DNA from 3 places in the Planococcus beijingensis genome. Region 1 is predicted to be linked to each of the others. Evidence: riboswitches for the same ligand, from Rfam matches in the RefSeq annotation. Region 1 holds a riboswitch; each other region holds the start of a gene.
The links. Region 1 has a riboswitch for S-adenosylmethionine ahead of IRE19_RS08605 (methionine ABC transporter ATP-binding protein). Riboswitches for the same ligand answer to the same signal wherever they lie in the genome.
Positions count from the first base shown of each region.

Region 2: linked by a shared signal. The riboswitch ahead of IRE19_RS14950 (methionine ABC transporter ATP-binding protein) and the one ahead of IRE19_RS08605 (methionine ABC transporter ATP-binding protein) in region 1 are both predicted to bind S-adenosylmethionine.
Region 3: linked by a shared signal. The riboswitch ahead of IRE19_RS09100 (sulfite oxidase-like oxidoreductase) and the one ahead of IRE19_RS08605 (methionine ABC transporter ATP-binding protein) in region 1 are both predicted to bind S-adenosylmethionine.

Region 1 covers NZ_JADHDZ010000003.1:1,392-3,658, forward strand. The annotation lists gene IRE19_RS08600 (methionine ABC transporter permease) at 1-237, opposite strand, end outside; gene IRE19_RS08605 (methionine ABC transporter ATP-binding protein) at 227-1,240, opposite strand; SAM riboswitch class I at 1,309-1,410, opposite strand; gene IRE19_RS08610 (carbon-nitrogen family hydrolase) at 1,462-2,250, opposite strand.
Region 2 covers NZ_JADHDZ010000006.1:138,268-140,534, forward strand. The annotation lists gene IRE19_RS14940 (ribonuclease M5) at 1-287, shown strand, start outside; gene IRE19_RS14945 (thioredoxin family protein) at 293-619, shown strand; SAM riboswitch class I at 724-828, shown strand; gene IRE19_RS14950 (methionine ABC transporter ATP-binding protein) at 917-1,942, shown strand; gene IRE19_RS14955 (methionine ABC transporter permease) at 1,935-2,267, shown strand, end outside.
Region 3 covers NZ_JADHDZ010000003.1:103,636-105,902, reverse strand. The annotation lists gene IRE19_RS09105 (helix-turn-helix domain-containing protein) at 1-97, shown strand, start outside; gene IRE19_RS09100 (sulfite oxidase-like oxidoreductase) at 324-986, opposite strand; SAM riboswitch class I at 1,067-1,177, opposite strand; gene modA (molybdate ABC transporter substrate-binding protein) at 1,346-2,119, shown strand; gene modB (molybdate ABC transporter permease subunit) at 2,116-2,267, shown strand, end outside.

The DNA.
Region 1 (2,267 bases):
CACCAACAAAATGATAAACGGAATAGAACGCACAATATTGACGATAAAACCAATCACAGCATTGACCGGCCGGTTTTCAAGAAATAAGCCGCGGTCTGTAATGAACAGCAAAATTCCCAAAGGAAGGCCGACAATCAAAGCCACTGCCAAGGAAATCCCGATCATTGTCAGTGTCTGAAAAAAAGCAGTCTGTATTTCGGGCCATAATTCAATAATTCGTCCCCATTCAACGCCCATTCGGAATCACCTCCACAATTGCCGATCTGCTTTCCATATACTTCAATGCATCCATGACGTCAGAAGAAGTCCCTTTCAACTCCATGATAAAAACGCCAAGCGGCCTTTCCTGAATATACTCAATCGCTCCATGCAAAAAGTTTCCTTTGACCGGATAATTCTGCAGCATATCGGAAATTACGCCTTCTCCGGCCACTCCCCCTTTGAACAACACTTTCACTACTGTACCCGTAAATTCACTCAACAAGTGTTCCGGAACATTGAAAGAGACAACGCTGGAGATGAATTCCTTGGTCAATTCCTTTTGAGGATCTGCAAAAATGTCGTAGACCTGACCTTCTTCAATGACACGGCCACCTTGCATGACGGCCATGCGGTCACAGATTTCCTTGACGACATTCATTTCATGCGTAATCAGTACAATTGTGATGTTCAATTTAAGATTGATGTCTTTCAATAAACGCAAAATGGACAATGTGGTATTCGGATCCAGTGCCGATGTTGCTTCATCACATAACAAAACGGCCGGATTGTTGGCTAATGCCCGTGCGATGCCGACACGCTGTTTCTGTCCACCGCTCAATTGAGCTGGATAAACATCGCGTTTATCTGATAAACCGACCATTTCCAACAATTCTTCCACGCGGCCTTTCAGATTTTTAGATGGAGTGCCTGCAGCCCGAAGCGCAAAAGCGATATTTTCGTACACCGTCTTTTGGCTGATCAGGTAGAAATGCTGAAAAATCATGCCGATTTTCAAACGGGCTTTTCTCAATTTTTCACTGTTTAGTTTGGTCAAATCATTGCCATCTACTGTGACGCTGCCGGAAGTCGGCCGTTCAAGCAAGTTGATGCAACGGATCAGCGAACTTTTGCCGGCACCTGAATAGCCGACGATGCCGAAAATTTCACCTTTTCCGATTTCCAATGAAACATTATCCACTCCAGTGACGGTGCCATGCTTAGTTGTGTAAGTTTTCGTCAATTTCTCAATCTGTATCATAGCTTCCTCCCGCCAATAAAAAGATGCCTCTTTCATCAAGAAAGAAGCATCGAAAAATTTAGTTTCTCGACTTATCTTTCGGAACATTGGATTCCGTTGGATTTGGCACCTTCCCAATCGGGGGTTGCCGGACGTCACAGGGCCTGTCCCTCAGTCTCTCTTGATAAGTTTAAGTTATTTAATTGAATTTTATGTTACAGGCATCCCCAGCGAGTGTCAATCTACTTTTTGAATTTTTCGTACAATTGCTCACGGCGATCGGCGAATACCGGAATGCGCTTCCGGACTTCCTCTACTTCATCCAAATCGATTTCTGCATAACCAATGCCTTCCTCTTTCTTCATATCCAAACGAACTTCTCCCCAGGGGGCGATCACCATCGTGCTGCCGCCGAATTCATTGTTTGGATCACTGCCGATACGGTTCGAGGCGACAATAAAAATTTGGTTTTCGATGGCGCGTGCCTGCAACAAGATGCGCCAATGATCAATCCGCGCTTCGGGCCATTCCGCTGATACAAATACAAGTTTTGCACCGTTCAGCGCCTGGGCACGGATCCATTCAGGAAAACGGATATCGTAACAAATGACGCCTCCGTATGTCTGATTATCCAATTCGAATGTGCCAAGTGTATCGCCTTCTTCAAGATGGATATGTTCATCCATTAAACAAAAACGATGGGCTTTATCGTATTCCGAAACCAGCCCGCCGTCTTTGTCGACAACGTACATCGTATTATAGAATCCTCCGTTTTTTTCAGTCGAAACAGAGCCACCCACAATATTGACTTTATGCTCTTTCGCAAAACTTTTGAGCAATTCCACTGTCCGGTTTGTGCTGTCTGCCAATGTATCCAGTTCGGTCAATGCATATCCTGTATTCCACATTTCAGGCAAGACGATCGTCTCCGCTCCATTGCTGGCCGCTTCCGTTAAATAATCCAGGACCTTCCGATAATTCAATTCCGGCTGACCAAAAGCGATATCCATTTGAACGCATGCAATTTTCATTCGTTTCTCCTCCACTA
Region 2 (2,267 bases), on a different contig from region 1:
CGCTCATTGCAGAACCCGTGACGATTCTTTGCACAAATGGTACAGTAAGTCCAACGAGACTTGAAGAATTGCTGCTGCCATATGAAGGCCAAGACATCATTATATTAGTGGATGCAGACTCTTCAGGAGAAAAATTGCGGAAGCTGGTCAAGCGTGAGTTCCCTGAAGCCCGGCATTTTTATGTGAACCGAAGCTACAAGGAAGTCGCAGCAACGCCGCTCCGGATCCTGATGGATGTGCTCATCTCAGCGAATGTCCAGGTCAATAAGCTATTAACAGAGGGATGAAGACGATGCAGGAATGGACTCATAAAGAATGGATCAAAGAAAAGAATACCAATCGCACTACCGCGTATTACTTATACACACCGATGTGCGGGACTTGTCAGGTAGCTTCCAAAATGCTGTCGGTTGTCACAGAACTATTGCCGGATCTTCCGATTGGCAAAGCGAACTTGAACTATGTACAGGAAATTGCAGGAATGTATGAAGTGGAAAGTGTTCCTTGCCTGCTGATTACAGAGAATGGCAAACTTAAGGAGAAGATTTACGCTTTCCAGTCGGTTCCTTATTTATATGGCAAGTTGAAAACTGTTGACGAATATAGCCGGTCATGGTAAATTGAATTTCTGGTAAGAAAAGCGCGGGAATCTATTTGAAATAGGAGAAGCGTAAGATTTACCACCAATTAAAATCTATTCTGTTTTACTAATTTCATATCGAACTCTTATTAAGAGTGGTGGAGGGAAGTGCCCTATGAAGCCCGGCAACCGTCATGAAAATGAAATGGTGCCAAATCACACGAAGCGAAAGCTTTGGAAGATGAGAGATTGGTTTCCGTATAATATACGTTTGCCCTTCTGCTCAGTTATGCGCGGAAGGGTTTTTTATTTTTAGGATTCAGGGGTGTTCAACGAATGATCGAGTTAAAGAAAGTGACGAAAAAATTTGATACAGGCAAGGCGGTTCTTACGGCTGTCGACCAAGTTGATTTATCTATTGCTGATGGAGAAATATTTGGGATTATCGGATATAGTGGAGCCGGTAAAAGTACATTAATCCGCTTATTGAATGGATTGGAAAAACCGACTTCCGGCACTGTGGAAATCAACGGTAAGGTAATTACTTCCATTAAAGGCGGAGAATTGCGGAAAGCGCGCCAGAAAGTCAGTATGATTTTCCAGCATTTCAACTTATTATGGTCGAGGACGGTTAAAGAGAACATCGAATTCCCTTTGGAAATTGCGGGAGTCTCAAAAGCGCAGCGTGGAAAACGGGTTCAGGAACTGATTGAGCTGGTTGGATTATCGGGCCGCGAAAATGCTTATCCATCGGAACTGTCTGGCGGACAGAAGCAGCGTGTCGGTATTGCCCGTGCGCTGGCGAACGATCCGGAAGTCCTATTATGCGATGAAGCAACTTCTGCGCTTGATCCGGAAACAACAGACGCAATCCTTGATTTATTGGTCGATATCAACAAGCGATTAGGCTTGACCATCGTATTGATCACTCATGAAATGCACGTCATCCGAAAAATCTGTCATCGTGTTGCTGTAATGGAAGGCGGGCGTGTCGTGGAGCTCGGAGATGTTCTGAATGTTTTCCAATCACCAAAAGAAGAAATCACCAAACGCTTCGTGGCCCAGGTCACTGATAGTGGAGATTCACAGGAAACCATCAAAAACCTTCGTGAGTTGTATCCGACAGGCGAACTGGTGAAATTGGTTTTTGTCGGAGAACAAACCGAACAGCCAATTCTGACAAAACTGATTCGCAGCCATTCGGTGGAAGTCAATATCGTTCAAGGCAATATTTCGCATACGCAACGTGGAGCTTATGGAACATTGATTCTTCAGTTGAAAGGCTCTCCTGGTGAAATGGAAGAAGCTTTGGCATTTCTCCACTCTGAAGATGTTCAAACGGAGGTAATGCATAATGATTGATTCGTTATTCCCCAATGTAGATTGGGACAGTATGTGGGAAGCCACACTTGAAACTCTTTATATGACAGCTTTATCAACGTTGTTTACATTCATCATCGGTTTGGCTCTTGGAATCCTGTTATTTTTGACAGCTCCTAAACAATTATGGGCCAATAAAGTGGTCAATTGGCTGACAGGTGCATTCGTGAATATATTCCGTTCCATTCCATTTATCATTTTGATTATTTTATTGATTCCTTTTACGTTATTCCTGATGGGTTCCATTCGGGGGCCAAACGCAGCTTTGCCCGCATTGATCATCGGCTCAGCTCCATTTTATGCACGC
Region 3 (2,267 bases), 100 kb from region 1:
TCAGTCGGAGTTAAGTACGTTAATGGAAAAGTACTATAATAGAAAAGATGATAAAGAAGGAAAGGATCGGACGATTTCCATGGTGATTATTCCGTAATTTCTCTTCTTAGAAGAGAAGTTATTCTTTCATTGAATTTGTTTACATATGAGAGGTTTATCGGAAGCTGCCATTCATTCTATATATGATTTAAAGAACCCATCAACCTTCACATGAAGGATTGATGGGTTCTTTGAAATAATACGAAATATAAAGTTCTAAATTGATGCAAGTTATCTCTTAAAGTGACAGTTCAATTATCCTGGAATCATAAGACTGGACGGAGTCAGTCAAAATCTTTCTTCTCCCATTCGTCTTCAGGAATTTCCAAGTCTTCGCCGGAAAAGCGCTCTTCCTGAAACGGGTCGCCGTTCATGTGGAAACCGTTCTGCTCCCAAAAGCCCGGCTGGTTTTCATCGATGAATTCGATGCCTCGGACCCATTTGACACTTTTCCAGAAATACAGATGGGGTACGATAAAACGCAGCGGGTAACCATGCTTGGCGGTCAACGGTTCGCCGTCAAGTGAATGGGCAAGCAGCACGTCTTCCCGGTCCAAATCGGATAATGCAAGATTGGTGGTGTAATCGTAGTCGCCGTGAAGCATCACATAGCCGCTTTTCGGCGTTACACCCAATTCTTTTATCAGGTCAATAAAACGGACGCCGGTAAAGGTATTGTCGAAGCGGGACCAGCGTGTCACGCAGTGAATGTCGCGTGTTATTGTCGTTTGCGGCAATTTCAGCAGATCCTCGTAATGCAGCGTGATTTCCTTATCAACCTGGCCAAAGATTTTCAATGTCCAAGTGGCCATATCGTAAACCGGCACCTCGCCTTCGTGCAGGACAGGAAAGCGCTCGGTCAACACCTGTCCAGGCGGGAGGCGTTCAACCAGGGAAGGATCCACTACAGGGACCCGCGTACGTTTGATTCGTTCGGCTTTGCTCAGCTTCATGTGATCACTCCTTAAAATAAATAAAACTCTTCCACTGAAAAAGGGAAGAGTTGGGTCTGCTGGTGAAATTCTCTTCCTCATCTTTCAGAACATCGTGGTTCTGTTGGATTTGGCACCATTCCAGTTTGTGAACTGGCGGTTGCCGGGCGTCATCGGGCCATTCCCTCTGCCTCTCTTGATAAGGATAAAGCGTATTTAATTTCTGGTATGACTTATTTTACCGAAACCGCTTATTTCCTGCAAGATTATTCGGAAAATAATTCAGCTTCTCTCCGGCTGGCGTTATACTGATAGTACGTGGAGAATCACGTGCATAGCAAGCGTCACTTTCTGTTTATAAGGAGTCCTGCAAAATGAAAAAAATGATCGGCATTATAGGAATGGCCGTACTGTTGAGCGGCTGCACCAACACAACAGCAGAAAACGGCGATGTGCTGCTTGTTTCAACAGCTTCAAGCCTGACAGAAGTCATGAAAAAAATGGAAGAGGAATTTCATCAAGTGGAGCCGGATATCGAGCTGTCATTCAATTATGGATCATCGAGCAAGCTGCGAAGCCAAATTGAACAAGGCGCACCGGCAGATTTATTTTTATCAGCCAGTGAAAAGGATATGGAGCAGCTGGAATCCGAGCAACTGGTGAAAGCCGAAACTGTGGTGCCTTTTGCTGAAAATCGCCTGGTACTTGCGTCATTGGAGAAGTTTCCGGAAACTGCAGATTTTACAGAAATAGTGATGAATGCAGAAGAAACCATTGCGGTCGGAGAGCCGGACAGCGTACCGGTTGGAAATTTCACAAAGCAGGCGCTGGACAGCCAAGGGTTATGGCAGCCGCTTGAAGGGCGCCTTATCTACGCAAAAGATGCACGGCAAGTGGTGACGTATATCGAAAGCGGAAATGCCGGACTTGGCATCGTCTATTCCTCGGATGCGGTTATTTCCCAGGAAATAAAAGGGGCACTCGAAGTGCCGGGGCAGGAAAATCCTGTCGTCTATCCGGGAGCTGTCGTCGCGGATTCAGAAAAACAGCAGGCCGCTGTGGCTTTTCTGGATTTTGTAACGGGTCCCAAAGGGCAGACTATCCTCGAACAATACGGCTTTTTGCCTGCAAATGAGGCGACGCCATGATGCCGTATGATTTGTCGCCGCTTTGGCTGTCGCTGAGAGTTGCGGTTATTTCCACTCTATTTGTGTTTTTGGCTAGCTTGGCGCTTGCACGGTTGATGAGCAGACGTGAATTTTTCGGCAAAAGCCTGGTGGAAGCGTTGATTTTGCT